Regions from separate parts of the Methylomonas stagni genome, predicted to be linked through region 1. Evidence: predicted binding sites of a transcription regulator. Region 1 holds the regulator's gene; the other holds the start of a gene.
The links. Region 1 encodes HrcA, which represses chaperone genes, less so after heat shock. Its sites were predicted from a motif close to TNTTAGCACTCNNNNNNNNNGAGTGCTAANA; they were not measured.
Positions count from the first base shown of each region.

Region 2: groES (co-chaperone GroES) is a predicted target of HrcA. The motif match lies at 1,866-1,896, and genes of this name have one in related genera.

Region 1 covers NZ_CP189557.1:2,627,297-2,633,835, forward strand. The annotation lists gene dnaK (molecular chaperone DnaK) at 1-1,792, opposite strand, end outside; gene grpE (nucleotide exchange factor GrpE) at 1,864-2,499, opposite strand; gene hrcA (heat-inducible transcriptional repressor HrcA) at 2,551-3,591, opposite strand; gene ACP4CD_RS12180 (NAD(+) kinase) at 3,972-4,859, shown strand; gene recN (DNA repair protein RecN) at 4,861-6,539, shown strand, end outside.
Region 2 covers NZ_CP189557.1:3,113,281-3,119,819, reverse strand. The annotation lists gene ACP4CD_RS14375 (cation-transporting P-type ATPase) at 1-671, opposite strand, end outside; gene ACP4CD_RS14370 (hypothetical protein) at 792-995, shown strand; gene ACP4CD_RS14365 (HesA/MoeB/ThiF family protein) at 1,042-1,797, opposite strand; gene groES (co-chaperone GroES) at 2,000-2,287, shown strand; gene groL (chaperonin GroEL) at 2,344-3,984, shown strand; gene ACP4CD_RS14350 (Hpt domain-containing response regulator) at 4,077-4,811, shown strand; gene ACP4CD_RS14345 (FimV/HubP family polar landmark protein) at 4,827-6,539, opposite strand, start outside.

The DNA.
Region 1 (6,539 bases):
GTTTACCCGAAAGCTCGGTCAGCGCGGCGGTTTTGGCTTCGATAGCGTCCTTGTCGTCGCCTTTCAACACGCCCTGCAAGTCGCTGATGGCCGCTTCGATCGCCGATTTTTCGTCGCCGGTAACTTGGTCGCCCAATTCCTTCAACGACTTTTCGGTCGCGTGGATCATGCCTTCCGCCGAGTTACGCGCCGAAACCAGTTCTTTCAGCTTGCGGTCTTCGTCGGCGTGCGCTTCGGCATCCTTGATCATGCGCTCGACTTCGGCATCCGACAAGCCGCTGGACGCCTTGATCACAATGGATTGCTTCTTGCCAGTGGCTTTATCCTTGGCCGACACGTTCAGGATACCGTTGGCGTCGATGTCGAACGACACTTCGATTTGCGGAATACCGCGCGGCGCGGGCGGAATGTCCTGCAAATCGAAACGGCCCAGCGATTTGTTGCCTGACGCCATTTCCCGCTCGCCCTGCAACACATGCACGGTGACCGCGGTTTGACTGTCCTCGGCGGTCGAGAATACTTGCGAAGCATTGGTTGGGATCGTGGTGTTTTTCTCGATCAGTTTGGTCATCACCCCGCCCAGGGTTTCGATACCCAACGACAATGGCGTGACGTCCAGCAGCAACACGTCCTTGACGTCGCCGCCCAATACGCCGGCTTGAATCGCCGCACCCAGCGCTACCGCTTCGTCAGGGTTGACGTCTTTGCGCGGCTCTTTGCCGAACAATTCTTTAACGAAGGCCTGCACTTTCGGCATCCGAGTTTGACCACCCACCAAAATCACGTCGTTGATTTTCGAGGTCGAAATGCCGGCATCTTTAATCGCTTGCAAGCAAGGACCTTTGGTGCGCTCGATCAGTTCGTCAACCAGCGATTCCAGTTTGGCGCGGGTCAGTTTGACGTTCAAGTGCTTCGGACCGGACGCATCTGCGGTGATATACGGCAGGTTGATGTCGGTTTGCTCGGCGGAAGACAACTCGATTTTCGCTTTCTCCGCAGATTCTTTTAGACGTTGCAGCGCCAATGGATCGTTGTGCAAATCGATGCCGGTGTCTTTTTTAAATTCCCCGGCCAGGAAATCGATGATGCGCAAGTCGAAGTCTTCACCGCCCAGGAAGGTGTCGCCGTTGGTGGCCAATACTTCGAACTGGTGCTCGCCTTCGATTTCGGCGATTTCGATGATGGAAATATCGAAGGTACCGCCACCCAAGTCGTAGACCGCGATGGTGGTATCGCCTTTCGGTTTGTCCATGCCAAACGCCAACGCCGCCGCAGTCGGCTCGTTGATGATGCGTTTCACGTCCAGACCGGCGATCCGGCCCGCATCTTTAGTCGCTTGGCGTTGCGAATCGTTGAAGTAAGCCGGTACGGTGATGACCGCTTCTGTGACTTCTTCGCCCAGGAAGGCTTCGGCGTCTTTTTTCAACTTCATCAACACGCGGGAAGACACTTCCGGCGGCGCCATTTTTTTACCGTGGCATTCCACCCAAGCGTCGCCGTTGTTGGCTTCCATGATTTTGTAAGGCACCATCTTGATGTCTTTCTGTACCGCGTCTTCTTTGAAACGGCGGCCGATCAAGCGCTTGATCGCGAACAAGGTATTTTCGGGGTTGGTCACCGCCTGACGTTTGGCGGATTGACCGACCAGCACTTCGTTGTCGCCGGTGAAGGCGATGATGGACGGCGTGGTGCGGGCGCCTTCGCTATTTTCGATAACCCGCGCGGTGCCGTTTTCCAGGACCGCGACGCAGGAGTTGGTGGTTCCTAGGTCGATTCCGATGATTTTAGCCATTGAGATTCTCCAGACTTGAATTAGGTATTAGTTAAAAAGTTATTTGCGATATGCGGTTGATCGATGAAATTTCAAGCCTGTTCGTCAACTTTCGCGCTGTCGGCGGGTTTGTCCTCGGCCTTGGCCACCACCACCATCGCGGGGCGTAGCAAACGGCCGTTTAAGATGTAGCCTTTTTGAAACACGTTCAAAACCGTATTGGGTTCGGCGCTGGCGCTAGGCTGCATCGCCATGGCTTGATGCAACTCGGGATTAAAAGCTTGCCCGGTCGGATCGAGGACTTCGATATTGAATTTGGCGAACACCGATTCGAATTGCTTAATGGTCAGCACGCTGCCTTCCCGCAATTTAGCCACTTCCGGACTATCGCCGGTCGCCGCCTGCACGCCAAGCTCGAGACTGTCCAACACGCTAAGCAATTCCTTGGCGAACTTGGCCAAGCCGTATTTACGCTCGTCGTCCAAATCCTTTTGTACGCGTTTTTTCAGATTTTCCATGTCGGCCTGCACGCGCAAAGCCTTGTCCAGATTCGCGGCGGCTTGTTGTTGGGCTTGCTCCAGTTGTTGCCGCAGGCTTTCGATGCTGACTTCGCCGGCCTCGGTTGCCTCGGCAACAACGTCTTCGCCGGCTTCTTTGGTCTGCTCCAGCACCTCGGCGATCAATTCGGCGTCGGATTGCTGTTCGTGACTCGATTGCTGATGGCTCATTTGGGACTCCGTGGTTCTTAAAATATTAGGTCGGCCTTACGATAAGGGCGATTATTTGGGATTCAAGGCCGCGCCCAATATTTTTGCCGTCACGTCGACGAACGGAATCACTTTTTCGTACGCCATCCGGGTTGGGCCGATCACGCCCAACACGCCGACCACCTCGTCGTTGACCGAATAAGGCGCCGTGACCAAGCTGCAATGGTCGAATGCACTATAGCCGGACTCTTCGCCGATAAAAATCTGCACGCCGTCGGCCAACAGGCATTGATCCAGCAAATGGATCACGCCGCGCTTTTGGCTGAACGCCTCGAACAGCTGTTTTAGACGGTCCATGTCGGACAATTCGGAAAAGCCCATCAGATTGGTTTCGCCGCTCAACACGTAATCGTCGTTGGGTTGTTGGGCGAAGGTCAGTTGCGCCATGCTAACCGCGTCTATCATGCCTTGATTGACGCGCTGCTGATCTTGCTCCATCTCCCGCAACACTTGCTCGCGGATCTTGGCCAGACTGAGGCCGGCGTAAACCGAATTCAAGTAATTGGCGGCCTGTTGCAGTTCGGCCGGGCTAAATTGACGCTGGGTATGGATGATTTTGTTATGAACTTCCTCGCCGTCGGTGACAAAAATCACCAGTACGCGCATGCTGGACATCGGCAGGAATTCGATGTGTCGCAACGTGACCATCTCACGGCGCGGCAGGGTGACGACACCAGCCATATGGGTCATATCCGACAGCAACCTGGAGGCCTTGCTCAGCACGTCGCCGGTTTTGTCCGCATCGGCCAGCAAGCCGCTTTGCAATTGATCCAGGTCACTGGACGCCAGCGGCTTGACCGTCAACAGACTATCGACAAACAAGCGATAGCCGGCCACGGTCGGCACCCGGCCCGCCGAGGTATGCGGCGAATGGATCAAGCCCATTTCCTCGAGATCGGCCATGACGTTGCGAATGCTGGCCGGACTGAGCTTAAGCAGCGGATCCTTGGACAATACCCGCGAGCCGACCGGCTGACCGTCTTGTATATAACGCTCAACCAAGGCCTTCAGCAAATACGCCGATCTTTCGTTTAAATCCGGTCCGCTAGCCACATTGACACCCTAGAAAATTCGTTAGCACTCCAACGTAACGAGTGCCAGAGGGGAAAGCTAACAGGTGCCCGGAGCCTTGTCAATCCGCCTAAAATCCGTGCGAACCCAAGCCTGTCGGGGATCTCGGGCATTCGCAATGCCGATGGATAGCGTCCGATTTCAGACATTGGCCCGACGCCTACGGGAATGCCCGGTCGCGGCACGGCCATTACCTGGCAACAAATTCAGGGTGTTAACGACACCGAACCGCACGGAATTTGGCCGACGCCGATATTCCGGCCGCGCCGGCCGACGTACTAGCGACGCCGAGCGCGAAGCTTCGCTAGTGCCTGCTCGAATTGTTTGTATAATCCCAAGCATTTTTGAATCCCGGCTCAGACATGCCTTCACCCTTTCAACGCATCGGCATCATCGGTAAATTCGGCGATCCGGGTATCGCCGCCACGCTCAAGGAGCTTTACCGCTTTTTGCTGCAGCGCGGTCACTCGGTGGCCACCGATAGCCGAAGCGCCGAGCTAATCGAAGCCGAAGGCGTCGTCGGCATGCACATCAACCGGCTGCCGGAATGCTGCGATCTGCTGATCGCGGTCGGCGGCGACGGCACGTTTCTAACCGCCGCCCGCGCCGCCGCCGATTTCGACACTCCGCTGCTCGGCGTCAACCTCGGCCGACTGGGATTTCTGGTGGACATTTCTCCGGACCAGTTGCTGAGCCGCCTGGCGCAAATCCTCGACGGCCGCTACCAGACCGAACAGCGTCATTTGTTACAGGCCGCCATCATCCGCGACGGCGAACTCATCCATCGCCAGACCGCGGTCAACGAGGTCGTCGTACATCGCTGGGTCACGCCGAGCATGATCGAAATCGTCACCAGCATCGACGGCGTGTTCCTGAACACCCAGCGTTCCGACGGCCTGATCGTCGCGACACCGACCGGTTCGACCGCCTATGCGCTGTCGGCCGGCGGACCGATTCTGCATCCAACCCTAAATGCGCTGGTACTGGTCCCGCTGAATCCGCACATGCTGTCCAATCGGTCCATCGTCATCGACGACAAAGCCACGATCGAGATCCGTTTCAGCCAGACCAAGCAAATCAACGCCCTGGTCACCTGCGATCATTTAGAAATCCCGGACGTGCGCATTAACGACACGATCGTCATTCGAAAAGCCGACAAACCGATTAACATTCTGCACCCGGAAGACCACGATTTCTTCCACATTCTGCGAAGCAAACTGAACTGGAGCGGCGGTTATTCCGCCAAATGACATGCTGTTGAACCTGAACATTCTCGATTTGGCCGTGGTCGACAAACTGGACCTGGACCTGGAACCCGGTATGTCGGTGCTGACCGGCGAAACCGGGGCCGGCAAATCGATACTGCTGACCGCGCTGGGCTTGGCGTTGGGCGATCGCGCCGATTCCGGCTACGTGCGCCCCGGCAGCAAGCGCGCCGAAATCAACATCGAATTCGATCTATCCAAGGCACCGCTGGTTAGCCAATGGCTGATCGACCACGAATTGGACGACGACGGCCAATGCCTGGTCCGTCGCACCGTTAGCGAAGACGGCCGCTCCAAGGCCTATATCAACAACCGGCCGGTCAATCTGCAAACGCTGCAAACGTTAAGCCGGCAATTGGTCGAAATCCACGGCCAACACGCCCATTTGACGCTGCTTGATGCCGACGAACAGCGTCTGCTGCTGGACGGATTCGCCGACCACGCCGAATTGCTCAACGATCTGAACGCCTGCCAACAAAACTGGCGGCTAGCCCATAAAGAACTGCAACAACTGCAAAAATCCGGCAGTGACCAAGCCGAACGCGAGGAGCTGCTGCGTTATCAGCTTGAAGAGTTGCAGCAACTGGATCTGGAAAATTTCGATTATCAAGCCCTGGCCGACGAACACAACAAGTTGGCTAACCTGGGCAGAATTTTGAGCGTCGGTCAGCAACAGCTCGACATCCTCTACGACAACGACCAGCAATCAGTCGCCGACATGCTGGGTCACGTGATCCACTCGGTCGGCGAATTAAGCCAATACGCCGCCGAATTGAACGGCATCGTCGAACTGCTGAGCGACGCCGAAATCCAGATCGGCGAAGCCACCCAACAACTGCGGCGTTTCCTGGAGAATCAGGAAGCCGATCCCGGCCAACTGAGCTGGCTGGAAAACCAGATTGGCGTGATTCAACGCCTGAGCCGCAAACACAAGGTACCAGCCGAGGAATTACCGGCGCTGGCCGAGCAATTCGCGCTGGAGTTGAACAATCTCAGCCATAGCGGCGAGCGCATCGAAGTTCTGCAAGCCGATTGCGAGCGTCTGCTGGCGCAATACCGCGAATTGGCGACGGCATTATCCGCCAGCCGGCGCCGGGCCGGCGACGAGTTGCAGCGCCGCATTTCCGACGCAATCAAGGAACTGGGCCTGCCGCACGGCGAGTTCCTGGTCAAGCTCGACCGGGAGGATGGCAACGAGCCGCAACGCAACGGCCTGGATCGCATCGAGTTTCTGATCAGCACCAATCCGGGCTTGCCCGCCAAACCCTTGGCCAAGGTGGCGTCGGGCGGCGAGCTGTCGCGGATCAGCCTGGCGATACAAGTCACGACCAGCACCGATAAAACCACGCCGACGATGATCTTCGACGAGGTCGATTCCGGCATCGGCGGCGGCATCGCCGAGATCGTCGGGCAAAAGCTGCGCCGGCTGAGTTTGAACCGGCAAGTGCTGTGCGTCACGCACTTGCCGCAAGTCGCTTCGCAAGCCCATCAGCATTTATTCGTCGCCAAAAACCAAAATGCCGCGGTCACCTCGTCGACGGTTCGCAAACTCCGCGAGGACGAACGGGTCGCCGAGGTGGCGCGAATGCTGGGCGGCGTGACCATCACCGAAAACACCTTGGCGCATGCCCGAGAAATGCTGAGCTTGGGCGGCGGCGAAGCCTA
Region 2 (6,539 bases), 490 kb from region 1:
ACGACGCCGACACCACTGCCGAACGTGACTAGCGTCGACGAATACGCCATGTTGGCGCGGTCGGCGAGTAGGGTTTCGGCGGCCAGCGTCGCCGGGCGTTTTTCGACCGCCACCGACTCGCCGGTCAAGGCCGATTCGTCGATTTGCAGATCGCGGATGCGCAGCAGGCGCAGGTCGGCCGGTACCTTGTCGCCGGATTGCAGCACGACGATGTCGCCGGGTACCAATTCCGGCGCGGCGACGGCGCGGCGCTGGTCATCCCGCAACACCGTGGCGCCGACGCTTAACGCGCGCGCCAGGGCATCAATGGCGCGGATCGCGTTGAATTCCTGAATGAAGCCGATCAGCGCGTTGACCACTACCACGCCGAAGATGACGCTACTGTCCACCCATTCTTCCAGAAATGCGGTGACGGCTCCGGACAGCAGCAGGATGTAAACCAGCGGTTGGTGAAATTGCGACAAAAATAGTCGGACCGGTCCCTTGCCGCGACGGGGTGTCAATCGGTTAGCGCCGTAATCGGCCAGCCGTCGTTCGGCCTCGGCGGCCGACAGGCCCTGGCCGATATCGACGCTCAATTCGCGGAGCAGTTGATCTTCGGCGACGGCGTGCCAAACGGTTTTTTCGGCGGAGGGTGAACCGGCTTCGGCGGATCGTTTTCTGATGGGCATCGGCTTCCTTGAGGCTGGCGAAAATTCGCGCTTGTTCCCCGGTAATTATAGGGTTATAGTCCGAACCGAGGCCTAAGGCCTTATTTTAGAAAAATAAAAACAAAACAATCGGAGGTAGTTATGGGTGGAGTCATCGAGCTGATGGTGCTGATGTTGATCATTGCCGTGTTCGCATTCGCGCCGCTAGGGTATTTTATTTACATGTACACGATGAAAAACGGTGAGCCCTTCGGCGACATCGAGCCGCACGGCGATAGCGAGTCGGCGTTGTTGAATACCGTCGCCAGGACCATCGAAATGATCAGGCACAAAATCGGCAAATAAGTTTAAGGAGCGTCGAAAAAGCCGGGGCAACCCGGCTTTTTTGCGACTATCGGTGTGAAACGCTGCCGCAGGTTGGGCAAGCCGGGTTGCGTTTTAGGCGCATGCCATGCCATTCCATCGTTAAACCGTCCAATAGTAGTAATCGGCCCGTCAACGGCTTGCCGCAGCCGACTAGCAGCTTTATCGCTTCCAGCGCCTGCATGCTGCCGACGATGCCGGTGATTGGCGCTATCACGCCGTTTCTGGCGCAGTTTTGCAATTCCTCGCCGTCGTTTTGGTACAAACAGTTATAACACGGACTGTTGTCCCGGCCCGGTGTAAATACGCTGATTTGACCTTCGAAACGGATGGCCGCGCCGGACACCAGCGGTTTGCCGGCCGTTACGCAGGCGCGGTTGATCGCGAAACGGGTCGGAAAGTTATCGCTGCAATCCAGTACCAAGTCGGCTTCGGCAACTTCGCGCGTCAGAGTGTCTCCCGCCAGTTTGGCCTTGTGGGCCTCTACCGAGACCCCCGGATTGATCTTTTTCAAGGTCGCTCGGGTTGAAATCACTTTATCCAACCCTATATCGGCGGTGTCGTGAGCGATCTGGCGCTGTAAATTGCTCAAGTCCACTTGGTCGTCGTCGTAAACCACCAGTTTGCCGACGCCGGCGGCGGCCAGATACATCGCGGCCGGCGAGCCAAGCCCGCCCGCACCGACGATCAGCACCGAGGCGGACAGTAGTTTTTGTTGGCCGGCGATGTCGACCTGCGGCAGCATGATCTGACGGCTGTAGCGGAGTAATTGTTCGTCGTTCATATCTTGTAAGGCTGTCGGCAAGGACCAGATGATGCCAAAGAGCTTGACAGAGTGCAAAAGCGGGATATTATTAGCACTCGTCGATAGAGAGTGCTAATAACTCGGATGCGGTTTAAAAGCCGGTCCTTCGGATCGCCGGGGCTGAGTTTTAAAACGTTTCTTAACTTGTAACTTTAACTTTATCCATATTGAGGAGACCTTGATGAACATTCGTCCGTTACATGACCGTGTAGTCGTTAAACGCGTGGAAGAAGAAACCAAAACCGCCGGCGGCATCGTGTTGCCCGGTTCCGCGGCCGAAAAACCGAGCGAGGGTGAGGTGTTGGCGGTAGGTGCCGGCAAACCGCTCGATAACGGTCAAGTGCGCCCAATGGCGGTTAAAGTTGGCGATAAGGTGCTGTTCGGTAAATATTCCGGTACCGAAGTGAAAGTCGACGGCGAGCAATACATCGTCATGCGCGAAGAAGACATCATGGGTATCCTGGGTTAATCCCGGATTGCCTAACACACCACATTGATTTCAAACTCATTTTTAGGAATTAAGAAATGGCAGCAAAAGACGTAAAATTTGGTGGCGATGCCCGTGCATTGATGGTCGCGGGCGTTAATATTTTGGCCAACGCGGTAAAAGTCACCCTGGGCCCTAAAGGCCGTAACGCGGTTCTTGACAAAAGCTTCGGTGCCCCGACCATCACCAAGGACGGCGTATCAGTCGCGAAAGAAATCGAATTGAAAGACAAATTCGAAAACATGGGCGCGCAAATGGTCAAAGAAGTGGCGTCCAAAACCTCCGACGTCGCCGGCGACGGTACCACCACCGCCACCGTACTGGCGCAAGCCATCGTTAACGAAGGCCTGAAATCGGTTGCCGCCGGCATGAATCCGATGGATCTGAAACGCGGTATCGACAGCGCGGTAACCGCCGCCGTTGCTTCAATCGAGAAAGCGGCCATCCCTTGCAGCGACAGCAAAGCGATTGCACAAGTCGGCACCATCTCGGCCAACTCCGACGAGTCCGTCGGCGCGATCATCGCCGAAGCGATGGAAAAAGTCGGTAAGGAAGGCGTTATTACCGTCGAGGAAGGTACCGGTTTGAACAACGAACTGGATGTCGTCGAAGGCATGCAATTCGATCGCGGTTATTTGTCACCGTACTTCATCAACAAGCAAGAAAGCATGAGCGTCGAACTGGACGATCCTTTCGTGTTGTTGTACGACAAAAAAATCTCCAACATCCGCGAAATGTTGCCGATTCTGGAAGGCGTGGCCAAATCAGGCCGTTCCTTGCTGATCATCGCCGAAGACGTCGAAGGCGAAGCCTTGGCGACGTTGGTGGTCAACAACATGCGCGGTATCGTGAAAGTCGCGGCAGTGAAAGCCCCTGGCTTTGGCGACCGTCGTAAAGCCATGCTGGAAGACATCGCGGTTCTGACCGGTGGCGTCGTGATTTCGGAAGAAGTCGGTTTGTCTCTGGAAAAAGCCGACATCAGCCAATTGGGTACCGCGAAACGCGTCCAAATCAATAAAGAAAACACCACTATCATCGATGGTGCCGGTGACGAAAGCCAAATCAAAGGCCGCGTCGCGCAAATTCGCGCGCAAGCCGACGAAGCGACTTCCGATTACGATCGTGAAAAACTGCAAGAACGTCTGGCCAAACTGGCTGGCGGCGTAGCGGTCATTAAAGTCGGCGCCGCGACCGAAGTGGAAATGAAAGAGAAGAAAGCCCGCGTGGAGGATGCGTTGCATTCAACCCGCGCCGCGGTTGAAGAGGGCGTCGTGGCCGGTGGCGGTACCGCGTTGATCCGCGCCTTGTCCGCGTTGGACGGCCTGAAAGGTATCAACCACGATCAAGACGTAGGTATTAGCATCCTGCGCCGCGCGATGGAAGAACCTTTGCGCCAAATCGTCACCAACGCCGGCGATGAAGCGTCCGTGGTACTGAACGAAGTCAAAAAAGGCAGCGGTAACTTCGGTTACAACGCGGCAACCGGCGAATACGGCGACATGATCGCGATGGGTATTCTGGACCCCGCGAAAGTCACCCGCTCCGCGTTGCAAAACGCCGCATCCGTGGCTGGTCTGATGATTACCACCGAAGTAATGATCGCCGACGCGCCGGCCGACAACAAAGCTCCGGCAATGCCTGACATGGGCGGCATGGGCGGCATGGGCGGCATGATGTAATCGTGCCGTTTAGCTCACGCTAAATCAACCCCGGTCTTCGCAGGAAGCCGGGGTTTTTTATTGCCGGCGGAAAGATCGGCGCGAAGAAAAAGGTGGCAGTGGTGGTGCAAAACTTCTCGGTGTTGATTGCCGACGACAACGATCTCAATCGCTGGTTGTTGCGCGAACAACTGGAAAATTGGACGGGCAATATCCACGAAGCCAGCGACGGTTTGCAAGCTTGGCACACGTTGCGACAGACCGAATTCCGCATCGTGTTCCTGGATGTGAATATGCCGGGACTCGACGGTCTGGCGTTGATCGACAAATTGCGTACTAGCGAAGTGAGCTGGAACGGTGTTCCGGCCGTAGCGGTGACCGCTCATGCCGGCGAGGACCAACGTCAAGCCGCGATGGCGGCCGGATTTGACGATTATTTGGTAAAACCTATCCGGCTGGAGCACTTGCGGCAAGTCCTGGACCGATGGTTGGAGCCCGAGAGGCCCGGTGAATACGGCGCTTGTCTGTTGCGTAAAACCGGCGACAACCGCCGCCTAACGTTTAATTTGTTGGAACAGTTTTTCGCGGAATTGCCCGGCCAAGTTGCCGACATAGATGACGCGCTGCAGCAGGGGCGCGACGAAGAGGCCTGGAAGATCGTGCATAATTTGCACGGCACGTTTTGCTTTTTCGAGTTCGCCGATTGCCGGGCGCTAGTGGCGGCGTTGGAAACGGCTATCAAACATGATTCACGGTTGGTTCCGGCGAGTTTTCGAGCATTTCAAGTCAGAATGACATGGCTAACGGCGAACAAAGCTGCCGTTATGCAAGGCTTGATTGCCGACTAAACCAAGACAAGACCCTTATTTCAGCTCGTCCAGCAGGGCTTGAGCGGCGGCTTGCTGTTGTTTGGAGCCCTTTTCGAGGACATCGTTGGCGATGGATTTCGCGGTTTCGGTATCGCCCATGTCGATGTAGGCTTTGGCCAGATCGATTTTGGTCTCGAATTCGTCCATATCGGTCAGGTCGGCAACGCCTAAGTCGGGCGTGCCGTCCGCGCTGGTCGGTACGATCGGCGCGTCGAAGTCGAAATTGAAATCGAACTCGTCGTCGCTGGTCGTCAAACCGGGCGATTCGCTGGTGCTGGCAGATTTAGAGTTATCCTCAAAACCGGAAAAATCGAAACTATCCAGTTCTAGGGTTTCAATGGTTGGCGACGTGTCCTTGGGTTTCGGTTTGGCGGGTTCGGAAAAATCCAGTTCGAAGTCGAAATCGAAGCTGTCCGGCACCGTGGAACTTGCCGTCTGTTTCGGATCGGCGGCTTTGTCCGCGGGAATTTCCAGGCCCGAAAGGTCGAACGACTCTAGTTCCAGCTCCGTGCCGGCCGGCGTGGGTTCCGGTGTTCTGTGGGACTGTTTAGGGAGGGGCGCTTGCTCGACATCGAAGTTGAAGTCGAAACTTTCCAACTCGTCGGTATCGGTCGCGAGCTGCTTAGCGCTAGCCGGTTCGTCCTGGGGTAGCTCGGTCGGCGTTTCCAGAGCGGTCAAAGAGAACTCAAAGCTCTCGATTTCAGGTTCCGCGCGAGCCGTTGTCGGCGTGACCGCTTCGGTAACGGCTTTGCTGTCCGCGGCAAAGGCGACCAGATCGAAGTCTAAAGAATCGGGCGTCGAAACGACGGCGTCGGACTTGCGGGTTGCCGATTGGACCGTGCCGATTTCGAAATCCAGACTTGCCAGGTCATCGTTAGTCGTGGATGATGCGGAGGTCAGATCGTTTAAGTCGAAATCCAGGCCGTCACTTAAACTGGCGTTGAGATCCAAATCCAATTCGGCGAAGTCGTCGTCCAGCGAAAACTCGGTCTCGGCGCTTTGCGCGGCGACCGGTGCCGGTTTGACGGTTTCGACCGGAGCGGGCGCCGCGACGCCGCTTCCACCGAATAGCGGCAGATCGGGAGCGATTTCCATCGCCATGTCGCTGACCTTGTTCCAAAAGGTCTTGTCGGCGGTTTTGCCAGCCGCGGCGAGCTCTTCGACAAATTGCACGAATCCGCTTCTGTTCTCGCTGGCGTAAAAAATTTCCAGCAGCTTCAGTTTACATTCATCGCGGTGCGGTTGTTCGCTGATCGCGGTGCGCATCAATTCTTCGGCTTGTTGGTAGCGGCCGTAAGCGAGATAGACATCGGCTTCCGAAATCGGGTCGATTTCGTTTTGATCGGTATCGAATGCGTCGAAATCGCTAGGCGTGAAGTCGCTGATAAACGAGCTTTCGCCAACGGTACCGACGTCGTAATCGTCGGTGCTGCTGATGTCCATGACCGGCACCGACAGGCTGCTTTCGGTGTCCGGCATCCGGATCTGGCTGGCCGATGCGAACATGCTTTCGGTGTTGGTGCGTTCGTCTATTTTCCGCTTACGCCATAGCAGCCAGCCGAGCAGACCCAGCATGCCGGTGCCCAGGCCGCCGACGCCCCAGTAATATAAATCGGAGTCGAAGAAGCTCGGTTCCTCGACGGGCGGCGGTACCACAACGGGCGGTGGCGGCCGTTTTCGCGGTTTGGCGGGCTCTGCTTGGGCCGG